Regions from separate parts of the Psychrobacillus sp. MER TA 171 genome, predicted to be linked through region 1. Evidence: riboswitches for the same ligand, from Rfam matches in the RefSeq annotation. Region 1 holds a riboswitch; each other region holds the start of a gene.
What was found. Region 1 has a riboswitch for cobalamin ahead of M3627_RS11365 (hypothetical protein). Riboswitches for the same ligand answer to the same signal wherever they lie in the genome.

Region 2: another riboswitch for cobalamin. It lies ahead of mmgD (citrate synthase); the one in region 1 lies ahead of M3627_RS11365 (hypothetical protein).
Region 3: another riboswitch for cobalamin. It lies ahead of M3627_RS05520 (hypothetical protein); the one in region 1 lies ahead of M3627_RS11365 (hypothetical protein).
Region 4: another riboswitch for cobalamin. It lies ahead of M3627_RS00075 (ABC transporter substrate-binding protein); the one in region 1 lies ahead of M3627_RS11365 (hypothetical protein).

The regions. Positions count from the first base shown of each region.
Region 1 is NZ_JAMAWN010000010.1:110,909-114,077, reverse strand. It holds gene M3627_RS11375 (metal ABC transporter solute-binding protein, Zn/Mn family) at 1-350, opposite strand, end outside; gene M3627_RS11370 (hypothetical protein) at 642-818, shown strand; gene M3627_RS11365 (hypothetical protein) at 1,152-1,370, opposite strand; cobalamin riboswitch at 1,598-1,790, opposite strand; gene M3627_RS11360 (MFS transporter) at 1,894-3,123, shown strand.
Region 2 is NZ_JAMAWN010000007.1:29,781-32,949, reverse strand. It holds gene M3627_RS08395 (2-methylcitrate dehydratase) at 1-267, opposite strand, end outside; gene mmgD (citrate synthase) at 354-1,484, opposite strand; cobalamin riboswitch at 1,768-1,963, opposite strand; gene M3627_RS08385 (hypothetical protein) at 2,312-2,611, opposite strand; gene M3627_RS08380 (hypothetical protein) at 3,111-3,169, opposite strand, start outside.
Region 3 is NZ_JAMAWN010000004.1:59,591-62,759, forward strand. It holds gene M3627_RS05505 (GNAT family N-acetyltransferase) at 1-168, shown strand, start outside; gene M3627_RS05510 (GerW family sporulation protein) at 181-573, shown strand; gene M3627_RS05515 (VanZ family protein) at 615-1,088, opposite strand; cobalamin riboswitch at 1,201-1,390, shown strand; gene M3627_RS05520 (hypothetical protein) at 1,561-2,100, shown strand; gene M3627_RS05525 (ABC transporter substrate-binding protein) at 2,104-3,042, shown strand; gene M3627_RS05530 (HAAS signaling domain-containing protein) at 3,165-3,169, shown strand, end outside.
Region 4 is NZ_JAMAWN010000001.1:13,734-16,902, forward strand. It holds partial or broken gene M3627_RS00065 (immunity protein Imm33 domain-containing protein) at 1-274, shown strand, start outside; gene M3627_RS00070 (DUF1963 domain-containing protein) at 287-967, shown strand; cobalamin riboswitch at 1,623-1,764, shown strand; gene M3627_RS00075 (ABC transporter substrate-binding protein) at 1,886-2,839, shown strand; gene M3627_RS00080 (iron ABC transporter permease) at 2,844-3,169, shown strand, end outside.

The DNA of each region.
Region 1 (3,169 bases):
CTCTCTTTTGGGACTGACTCCCCAATTGCTACAACAGTTTTTTCTTTCTTCATTTTCTCGAAAATGTCGCTCATCTTTCCTTCAAGCTCTAGACCGTTATAAAAAATCATGTCAGCATCCTCTAATATTTGTAAGTCTCCTTGAGTCGCCTTATAAAGATGTGGATCTACTCCTGGTCCCATCAAGGATTTAACTTCTACCATATCCCCGGCTATCGTCTTTACGGCATCAGCAACCTGACCTGTAGTTGTAACTACTAGTGGTTTATCAGCTTCCGCCTTTCCATTGTTTTGGTCATTACATCCAGCCAATAAAACTACAGCAAAAAATAATAAAAATAATTTTTTCATTTACTACACTCCTTTTCCTTTGTTATAAATTATTTCCTCAGGGAAACTTTTAGAATAAAAAAATATAAATTTCTTAAAAGATAATTATTTTCCCTTAGGAAACATTTGTTCATTAGGTTAACTCATCTTTTTAGAATTGTCAAATTAATTTATGCAAAATTGGAAAAAATGTGATTGTCTATTTTTATGAGTTAGAGTGGTAGAAATTTAATTAGGCTAAACTGAAATTTTCGTATGTCTTTATGTCAAAGTGCTATACTGTATAAACAATGATAGTGGGGAGGTAATGTAATGCAATATTCAAAATCTAAAATGGAAGAGCTTGTTAAGTTCAGTCCTGATTTAGCTAAAAGATTAAAGGAAGTAATGAAGGAGCATGATTTAGAAAAAAGCTTTGCTCTGAAGGCTTTGTATCATTCAGAGGTTAAAGATGGCGGTAAATATCAAAGGGATTATCAAGATCTATAGGAATTAGCGAACCAAATGACTAACGTCATTGGTTCGCTTTTTTAAAAGAGTCAATTTCATAATTCTATTTTAAAAAGCCAAACATGAACAATTAGTAAAAACAGTGATTTATATATGCTTTTATATGTGTAGAAGCAGAATTGATTTCCGCGCCAACCCGACGCTTTCTCGCGGGGTGAGCGATAAGCCATCACCCATCGCTTGCGCGCGTGGTTGTGATGTCTTATCTGTCTCCCTCATCTCGCTGGAGTCGCCGCCTGTCGCTACAATTAATACGGTTCGTGTTAATTGGTAAAGCTCTATTTATGAAATTGACTGACATATGTATTCTATTTATTCCTGCTCTATTCCAGCAATCTCTTGTTTAATCTGACGGTGTGCAACATTTAAGTGGTGAAGAAAAAGATTTCTTTCTTCTATACTCCATACTGAGTTAAGCTCAATTTCTTTTTTCATTTCCTCAAAGGTAGACTGTAGAGATATCGAGGTACTTGCAACCTGGTTTGTCATTAATACTTGCTTAAATTGCTCCATAAAAATCTCTTTTCTCATTTCCAAAATCCTTTCGTTTTTAACATAAAAAGCATCCTCTTTTTTATAAAAGAGGATGCTTGGTTAGTATGATTTAATAGTCAGTACGCTAGGAAACAAATAAAAACCACGATTAAATAAGGAGTCTGTTCGCTCCAGTGGATTTTAGTATGTCTTTTCGTACGGCAGTATTTTCAAGCTTTGCTTGTCATAGTTACACTTAGCACCTCCTATCCTCGTAGGGTCGTGGTGTGTACTTGAAATAGGCAGGTCTCCTGGCTCATGGTCATCGCGTTACCTTCCTTCCCGTAGTATCCATACATACAGTGGTTTATAAAGTATTGCTCACATTTACAGTTGCGGGACAGCGTCGGTCTTTCACCGAACTTCCCTTTTAAGTTCTTTTGCAATTAAAAGAACACCTAAATCTACACATTATTTAATTGTTCTTTCACTATAACATAAAAAAAGTTAGTCAATATAGCAAATTTGGATAAGTCGTGGACTGCTTCTCTTTTTATAATCAAGTGGAGAGGTGAGGTAAATGAGTAGTTTAAAGGACCCATATCGGCTGTATATTTATATTTGCTTTCTATCGCAATTATTTTTTACTTTTATATTTACAGTCAGTTTGTTGTATCAAGTAAGCGTTGTTAAGCTGGATCCGTTGCAACTAGTTTTAGTGGGAACTGTGTTGGAGATAACCGTATTTCTCTTTGAGATTCCAACTAGTATCGTGTCTGATTTAAAGAGCCGGAAGCTATCCGTTATCATTGGTTACTTTCTAATAGGAGTTGGTTTTTTATTAGAGGGCTTGTTTCCTTTTTTTATTACGGTTTTATTGGCTCAAGTGGCATGGGGGATAGGGTATACCTTTACTAGCGGGTCATTGCAAGCCTGGATAGCTGATGAAATAGGAGAAGAAAAGGCCTCATCTGCATATATGAGAGGAGCTAAGGCTGGTAACCTTGGCCAATTAGTTGCCATTCCGTTAAGCGTATTAATCGGCTCCTACCTAATCCATCTACCGATTATAGTAGGAGGATTATGTATGATTGGTTTAGCTGTTTTACTAATATTCTTTATGCAAGAGAATCATTTTAAACCTTTGAAAAGAAGCGAAACAGTTGGTGCATGGGAGACAATGAAGGAGAACTTAGATAAAATCATTCTTTTCTCCAGAACTAGCTTTATACTTCGTATGCTATTTCTAATCGCTCTGTTTATAGGTTTTTATAGTGAAGGTTTCGATCGTCTGTGGCTTCCTCATCTATTAGAAATGGCTGAAATAACTACCTTGTCCAATGAACGACTGGTGCTATTAACTGGAGGAATTCAATTAGTTGTCGTGCTGCTGTCATATATGTTGCTTCACTTTTTAAATAAAAGTACGATTTATCAAGAATTGCACCGAATATATATCGCTCTTTTTATTGGTTGCTCCAGTATAGTGGTAGCATTAATAGGCTTTGCATTTTCGAGCTATATTATTGGTTTGTTTATTTGCTATGTAATAATCCAAGTTAGTCGGAAGGTAATGTCCCCATTAGAGGACATTTGGTTAAATAAAATCATACCAGACTCTTCTACTCGGGCAACATTTTTCTCTGTAAAAGGGCAGGTGGATGCAGTTGGGCAAATAAGCGGTGGACCTGTTATTGGGTATATTGCCACAACCCTTACTATTAAGACTGCAATTATAGTAAGTGCGCTTATTTTAAGTCCAGTTCTATTTTTTTACCGTTCTCTTCTAAAGAAGGGTGTGCAGAAATAGTGGTAATTCGAAAAAAAGCAGTAGCTTATCTATTAAATTAAAGTTT
Region 2 (3,169 bases), on a different contig from region 1:
AGCCCCTTTTACTGGATCAAGTACAAAGGAGGTACCCGGTACTCTAGATCCATTAGGAACAACCGTTCCTGGCACAACAGGACCTAATAGCTTTGTGCATTCCGGGTAATTGAGTGCGAGAATACCGCATCCAACCGTGTCTAATAATACGTACTGGGCTGTTTGAAAAGCTTCGGTGCTTACTATGTCCTTATGCAAAACATAATCCGCTATTTCCTCTAGTAAACTATCCGTCTTCGTTCGATCATTTATATATAACAAGTTCATCTTTCCTTCCTGATGATATTAGTTTAAAATTGTAGTGGATGTTTTGCAGAACATCCACTTGGCGGCGTGCTTAAGCTACTATTTGTCTATTGGTTGATAATAATGGCGCGTCGCTCGCCTGTATAATGCACTCTTGGACGGAATAATCGATTATGTGCATGCTGTTCCATAACATGTGCGCATAATCCTATTGTTCTAGAACTAAAGAAAATTGGTGTATATAGAGGAATCGGAATACCAAGCATCCAATATACGGGTGCTGCATAATAGTCAAGATTTGGGTAGATACCTTTTTCTCTTTCCATTATTCTTTCCCCAGCTTCACACATTTGATAAAGAAGATCATCTCCCTTTACCTCACACAATTGACGTAAAGCATCTTTCATAATAGTCGCTCTAGGATCCATTTTTTTCATATAAACTCGGTGACCAAATCCCATAATTCGATCTTTATTTGCTAGTTTTGCTTTAAGCACTTTTTCAAATTCCGCTACCGTTTTTGCTTCTAACAACATGTACATGACTGCTTCGTTTGCTCCACCATGCAAATTACCTTTCAAGGAAGCCACTGCGCCAGTGAGTGCTCCGTACATGTCGGATTTTGTGGAGGCGATCACTCTTGCTGTAAAGGTCGAGTTGGGCATCTCATGCTCACTATATAAAACAAGCGAACGGTCAAATATCTTTTCTTCTAAGGGGGTAGGTTTTTTCCCTGTTAGCATATAAAAAAAGTTTGCACTATACGACAATTCTCGAAGAGGTGCTATTACATCTTCTTTCTGGATGACTCTATAGCTATTTGCAACTAGATTAGGAACCTTTCCCAATAGTTTGTATGCCTTTTTCAAATTTGCTTCCACCGTGCAATCATCGATTTCTTGATCAAACCCTGCAAGAGAAGAAAGCCCCGTACGCAAAGCGTCCATTGGATGAGTATTGCTAGGTAATAGCGTAAAGATATCTAATATTTCCTTTGGTACATCATATTCACCTTTTAATACTTCTTCCAAAGCAACTTTTTCTACTGTATTTGGAATTTCCCCTTCTAGTAAAAGGTGAACAATATCTAAATATTGGCTTGTCTTCGATAACTCAATTAGATCATATCCTTGAATAACAATTTCGCCTTGTACTGTATCTAGAAACGAAATTTCCGTTTCCGCCGCGACTACACCGTCGAGGCCAGGATAATATTTCTGTTCGGTTTCGGTTTCCATTTCTCTTCCTCCCATCCCCATTTACATTTTTAGCACTTGAAAGCCCTTACAAAAAGCTATAAAATTACTCTTTTCGCTTAAGTTTTTCATGTTTCCACAAACAAATATGCTAGTGAAAGAAAATAATCCTCATTTTCAATTCGATTGTTTAAAAAAATAAACAATAAAAAAACAACTTCTTTTAAGAAGTTGTTAAGACACGAAGGAATACTTTAATAAACATGTTTAATAAGAAAACACGCCCATAACTCTCGCACTTAACACCCCCTATCCTCGTAGGTATTGATGCATGCTAAAATAGGCAGGTCTCCTGGCTTATGATCATCGCTTTTCGTACCTTCCCATCTTCTCTTTAAGAAAACAGTGGCTTTTTCGAATCGCTCCCATATACAGTTGCGGGACAGCGTCGGACTCTAACCGAACTTCCCTATTAAGCCGAATAGTCAATACTAAGCGGCACCTATTTCTACACCTATTCAATTTTCTATTTCAACATATCAAATATTCTTAAAATTTGCAATATTTTTTAAGGCATTTTAATATTTTCTATTTAAAAAATGAAAACACTAAATTTAGATTATAAATGATCAATCTTTATTGTAAATTATCTAATTTATTTCAAAGCCACATCAACAACTTCCATTTACTTAGGACAAGAACATTCATACTAAATAACGAAAAATACCTATGTAGCATCTACTATCTTTTTATTAAAGTGAATGAAGATTCTTGTCCTTGTACAGTTCACTATAAAAAATATGTATATTTATTCATTAAATACAAAAAGCATCCAAATTTCTTTTGGACGCCTTTTGTCTGATAATGTATTAAAATTTTACTTCACATCTATAGAAATTACTTGATGCACTCATGTTTTGAAGATAAAAGCGATGTTCACCAGTTACTCTTGCCTTTGTAACCATAACAATGCCACCTTCGTTACCCTTAACTGTAGATATTATATTCCAGTTCGGATCATAAACTATCATCCTTCTTTGCTCAGCTGGCCCATAAGTTGAAAACTGCGTACTAGTACCCGCTCCAACCAAATAATGCTTTCCGGAAGTTTCACTATTTCCTAAAGTAGCATACCACGTACTAGTTCCATTTGTACCAAACTGCGGCATGTATTCCTCTTTTGTAAGTTCCTCTTTTACAAGTTCATTATAATCAATAATGTATTTGTTATTATCTTTAGTTTAAGTGAAAACCTTCACATTCTTATTCAAATCTTAACATAACCATCCAATTTGTTCCTATCTGTTTTTTAATAAATTAATAATTGAAAGCTCGGATCTCCTGATATCCCTTTCTCCAACTCGGTTGAATACTACCCTTTTTCCTTTAATTCATCCTTTTTGCTCGATATTCCGGCGTTTTTGCGTTAATCCTTCTTGTAGCAACCCCACCGTAGATTAAAAACCTCACTATTCTACATAAATAAAATTGCACTGAACTAAATGGGGTAGACCAACAATATCACTCACTTAATCCATGATTCAAACGAAAACAAACAGCCAATCGCGGGTTCAATACCGTCAATTGGCTGCATGATAGGGTGTTTTATTCCTGTCTCAAAAATTATAGTCAGTGCCCTCCACCCCCAACAAAGTTTTTTTATGTCTATTATGACTCAAAAGCTGTTTTATCTGGAAATATACCATTTTCTCTTACAAGGCAAACTG
Region 3 (3,169 bases), on a different contig from region 1:
GAAACTAATGAAATTGAAAAGATTAATCTCTCCGTAGTATCTAGTAATGAGTCTGCAAAAAATTTATACCTGCAGCTAGGATTTAAAGTATTTGGAACAGAAGAAATGGCTTTAAAGGAAAGAGATGTTTATTACGAGGAACATCATATGACCCTTATATTAAAATAAAGGAGAGATAGTATGGAGGAAAAGACAAGTAAACAAAAGGATAATACCAAGCTGCCTATGATACAAACACCAATACGTTCTATTTTTGAAAAGTTTTCTAGAGAAAAGGATGCTTCTTTAATATACGGGGACCCAATTATTATGGACAATAAACGGATTCTGCCAGTAGCCAAAGTGAACTACTTCGTAGGTGGAGGAGGAGGCGGTGGATTTACAGACGAGCAAAATGCTAGTGGTCAAGGAGAAGGAGCAGGTGGTGTATTTTCGATTAAACCAGTTGGAGTTTATGAAATCACCGAGGAAAATGTAAAATTCAAGCCTATACTTCCGATTAATCAATTACTTACTGTGTTCTCCATTATCACCTTAGGTCTTGCCTTCCTATTAAAGAAAAGTCGAAAATAAGTTCTTTAAATAGCTTAATAGAAAAACGCTACCTTTTAAATTTAGTGGGTAGCGTTTTTTCTATTCTTTAACCATTGAACAAGCGTTAGCAATAGCATGGCAAAAATTGCGCCACTTGTATCTAATAGAACATCCTGAAAGAGTGCAGATCGTCCACTCGTAAAGGATTGATGGAATTCATCTGCTGCTCCTAGAAAAAAGGTAATCAGTATGGCCAACAGCTTTCTGTACTTTTTTTTCGGTAAAGCAATATAAATGGCTAATCCAATCAAACCAAAATAAAAAAAGTGCGTTCCTTTTCTGATTAAAAATTCAACAAATGCATAGTAGCCACGTTCCTCGACAGAGACATAAAATCCCCAATATGGAATATGAAATAAAGACAAAAAGGATTCCAATGGCTTGTTGGGAAGCCAGTTTTTAAGCACAGCCTCTAAAGATTGCTGCTCGGAAGTTTGACCCGAAGCAATAAATACAAAGAGAATTAAAAGTAATAGTGGGATATATTTTTTCATATAAAAACAGTAGCATAAACTGAACAAGAAACAAACTAATTACTAGTTTTAACACTAGATAACCATTTCTATCCCAAAATGATACGCTATGGTACACTTACGATAAGTGAATAATTTATTGCAGGGAAAAGGTGCTGACTTGTCAGCTTAATTGGGAATTCGGTGAAAAACCGAAGCTGTATCCGCAACTGTAAATGCAGATGAAATAAGAAAAATACCACTGTCGGCTAGAAGTCGATGGGAAGGTTCTTAGAGTAAAATGATGCATGAGCCAGGAGACCAGCCTTTTCTTGAACGTATAAATACTCTTCGGAAGTTAAGGGGTTGTACGGCACGTGTCTATTTTTTCGATTGAATTTATAAAACGATAAATAGTATTGCGCCGCCCTTTTTGGGGTGGCGTTTTTTGTGCTGTAAGAGGTCGAGTATTGTATTGCATATGTTCACATTTACTAGGAAGGGAGGGGAAAAGGTGAAAAAGGACATGCGTTATATTTGTTATCCGTTTATGAGAGAGAAGCCTTCTACAGTAGACTTTGAGATTCGAACGGACTCACTGACGACACGTATCGGCTTGGCTGCTTCTTTAACAAAAGATATTCCAAGAGTATATGAGGACCTTATGTATTTGGCCCCGATGGCATACCACTTAAATGGGTCTGTCAGAGGGAAGCTCGCGATCCATGAAGAAGATTTACAAATCCTCAGCGATATGTACGATTCCTACGTAAGCGAAGTAGAAGGAAGAGTAGATATATTCGTACTTCCACAAGGTTCAACGGTTGCTTGTGAGTTGCACGTATGTCGAAGTGAAGCAAAAAAGTCGGTCAGAGCTTTACATAAAGTCTCTTTAGAAAGAGAAGTACCTGAGATTTTATTTGACTACACGCAGCTATTAGCAAATGTATTGTTTGCAATGGCGGTATATGTAAATAAGTATCATGGAGTTGACGAGATTCAATTTGTCAGTAAATCATATCCCATGAGAAAAAAGAAAGAATTGGGGGATTAACATATGAATAAACAATTAAGAAATTGGTTAGCGGTACTAATACTTTCTATCTTACTTGTAGGCTGCCAAGAGGCTGAAAAGAATACAGCTGTTGAAACAGATTCTGTACAAGAAGTAAAGGAATACACTGTAACGGACGATATGGGGAACGAAATTACATTTGAAGAAGTTCCCGACTCGGTTGTGTCTCTACAACCAAGCAACACAGAAATTCTATTTGCCCTTGGCGTGGGAGATAAAATAGTGGGAGCTACAGAGTATGATACCTATCCAGAAGAAGCACTGGAAATTGAAAGAATTTCCGATTCTATGAGCTTTAATGCAGAACGGATTTTAGAGATAAGCCCAGATGTAGTGATAGCGTATACCACCGGTTCTGAGGAAGAGCTTAAAGTGTTGGAAGATGCGGGTTTAGACGTTTTTGTCATTCAATCGGCACTGTCATTTGAAGACGTCTATGGTGATATTGAACAGTTGGCCGCAGTAATGGGAGTTGAGGATAAAGGAATAAACCTTGTTAACTCTATTAAAACTACTATTCAAAGTGTTGAGGACAAAGTATCGGGTGTAGCTAATCAGAAACAAGTTTATTTTGAGATAAGCCCCTCTCCTGAAATTTTTACAACTGGTAAAAATACGTTTCAACAAGAAGTTTTGAATAATGCTTCTGTTGTGAACATTTTTGGAGACCAAGAGGGATGGATTAAATTATCTGAGGAAGATGTCATTAAGAAAAATCCTCCGATTATCTTAACTACCGTAAATTATGTAGAAGATCCAATTGGTGAGATTAAGGCTCGTCCAGGCTGGAACCAGCTAGAGGCTGTACAAAACAACGCCATCTTCCAATTAGATTCGGACATAATGTCTCGCCCTGGTCCACGAATTGGTGAAGCTGTGGAACTAGTAGCCAAAACCGTTTATCCAGAATTATTTAAATAAAGTAAAGGATGGTCTCGTTTTGAGGAGGCCATCTTCTTTTATTTTAAAACAGGTACCTTGCAATGGATAATAGTGTTATGGTATAGTACTATTTAATGAATAGTACCGAGGAGGAGTTAGAAGTGAC
Region 4 (3,169 bases), on a different contig from region 1:
AACGATGTTTTAGAGAGAAGAATTTAATTTTATGTTAAAAGACGATCCAAAAGATGGTCAAGATTCTGGTTGGTCTGTTTTAAGTGGTTACGAAGACGATAGATTTTTAAGTAATTCTGATAATTTCCAGTATATATCCATAGGTGTAATTTTAAATATAGATGACTCTGTTCTATCTTTTATTGATGAGCCACCTCTATGTGCATATGAAAGAAATGACCACGGTGTCTTCTATAAAATAGAAGATTACGATTGGGAGTCTTACTTAGCTTAGGAGGGGATTTATATGAACATTGCTCAATTAAAAAAAGTACTATTTAAGCAAGCTACCATTTTTGAGACGGGTGGTTATCGACCAACGGAAGAATTAGGAGAGAGCTGGATTGGAAAGGTCATGTGGGGAAAAGAAGAAAATATACCTTCACAGTACGAGCCTTTAAGTACAATTTTTTTAAACAATCTCCCTTACGTACCGGAGGAATTGGAAAATATTCAACTAATCACCATTTATATGGACTTTAATGTATATGATCATTTAAATGATGATAACCTAGCGCCTTTTTTTATTATCAATTGCTATACAAGCTTCAATGGATTACAAAAAATAAATAACCAATCTGCGAGGATAAAGTCTTTTCCGTTACAGCCAAGATTGGTTAAGAACGATACTCCTGCCTGGGATTCTGAAGATATAGAAACGGAAGTCCAAGATGAGATTTTACGTCTTGAATTGGAGGAGGATATTGAATATTACGATGACATCGTGGAGGATATCTATCCTATGCATAAGATCGGTGGGTACCCCACTTATACACAGAGTGGAGTTTCATACGGTGAAGAATATCCATTTGTTTTTCAAATAAGCTCCGATCCGAAGGCACAATTCAATATAGTTGATAGTGGTAGTTTTTATTTTTTCTTTAATCAACGCAAACAAGATTGGATTGTATACTGTGATTTTTATTAATAGCAGGTAAAAAAGTAGTAATGGATTAAAGCTCATTTCAGTAAAAGTTTTTTTATATTATTATTTATCTCAAAATGTTTTGATTCAATTATTCCCTTTGTTTTTAGATATATTAAGAAGATGGAGCGAATTTCAGTTGTACACAACTAAGAGAGGGTGTTCTTTTTGACTGGATGGAAAGAAGAAAATAAACCAAATATCCTGAAAACAGCACGAGAACAATCAAAAGCAACGAAAAAATACTAAAAGAAGTACGAGAAACGATTGAAAAAAACAATGATGAAAACAAAAAATCGCGATGAAAAACTACTATATTAAGCTTTTTTAAGGTTAAAGTTGTGTTTTATATATTATAAAGAAGTCTTTACCAATCAACCATGAACCTTTTCTAATTATTGATTGAAGTGGCAGGCGGAGCGATAAGACCTCACAGCCACGCGCGTAAGCGATGGGTGAGGGCTTATCGCTCCCCCCCGCGGAAAGCGTCCGCCAGAGCGGAAATCTATTCTACTTTCCACATTTAAAAGCATATAAACTTCAATATTCTTTATTAATCGTTCGTATTGTTGAAATGTATAAAATGTATGCTTTTTCAAATACCGACTTCAACTCGACAACATCTAAATATAAGGTATAATAAATGCAAGAAACAATAGAATAACATTTGCTTAAAGGTGCTCTAGTTATCGGTTACTAGAGTTAAAAGGGAAGCTGGTTAAAGTCCAGCGCGGTCCCGCCACTGTAAGTGATGCATATGCATCATAAGCCAGAAAACCTGCCTTTACGTACACACCCATTACCTACGCGGATAGGTCTGGTGTAGGTCCGCTTTCGGTTTTTCGTGGCTGATTTATACCTATCTATCTCTCATCCTAGGATGGGGGATTTTTTGTTGTCTATATTTAGGAGGAATAAAGGATGAAGAAACTGTGGTTAATTATTGGAATGACCTTGCTGATTTTAGGTGGTTGTAATGAGCAAGAGACACTTCCAACAGAAAAAGAAAGTAGCCAAGAAATTGGTAACTCAGAAACGGCATTCCCACTTACACTGACGGATGCAGTAGGACAAGAAATTACGCTAGAGGAAGCTCCGACATCCATTATATCTATGATTCCGAGTAACACGGAAATTCTATTTGCTTTAGGGCTAGATGATGAAATTATCGGTGTAAATGATTATGAGAGCTACCCTAAGGAAGCCTTAGAAAAAGAAAAAATTGGTGGCATGGAGTATAACATTGAAAAAATTATCTCTTTAAGTCCGGATATCGTATTCGCTCATGAATCCATTGTTTCAATGGCAGAGTCAGGATTACAGCAGCTTCGAGATGCTGGTGTAAAGGTATATGTTGTACAGGATGCAAAGGATTTTAACTTAACCTATACAACTATTGAACAAATTGGCCGAGCAACGGGGAAATATGAGGAATCACAAGCCGTTATAGAGGATATGAAGGCAAAGGTTGATGAAATTCAAGAAAAAGTTGCAAAAGTAGAGACAAAGAAAACAGTATTCGTAGAAACTTCCGATGTACCAGAAATCTATACTCCTGGTAATGGGACATTTATGCAAGAAATTTTGACGATGGTCAATGCAGAAAACATTATGGCCGATCAAGATGGCTGGTTTCAAGTTAACCCAGAGGAAATAGTAAGCCGTAACCCAGATGTAATGTTAATCACCTATGACTACGTGGAAGGAATTGTAGAAAAGGTGAAGCAGCGTGATGGCTTTGACACAGTGACTGCCATTCAAAACGATGAGGTGGTACAAGTGGATGAGGATGCAACGAGTCGTCCAGGTCCACGTTTAGTAGAAGGCCTAGAGGAAGTGGCTAAGGCTATTTATCCGGAGGCATTTAGTGAGTAAATCAATGATCGGTTATATCTTGTCACTGGCTACGTTAATCGTAGCCATTTGGCTAGGTGTGTCGGTCGGATCTGTAAAGGTACCGATCAGTACTTTATGGGATACGGGTACAGATGCGATTGCAACAAATATCGTCTGGAAGATTCGCATGCCGCGAGTTATACTCGCAGGATTAGTCGGAGCATCCCTGGCAATAGCGGGAGCAGCTTTTCAAAGTCTGCTTAAAAATCCGCTAGCCGATCCTTATACATTGGGAGTGTCGTCCGGAGCATCAGTTGGTGCAGTGGCTACACTCTTTTTTGGAATATCAGTACCTTTTTTAGGAATGTT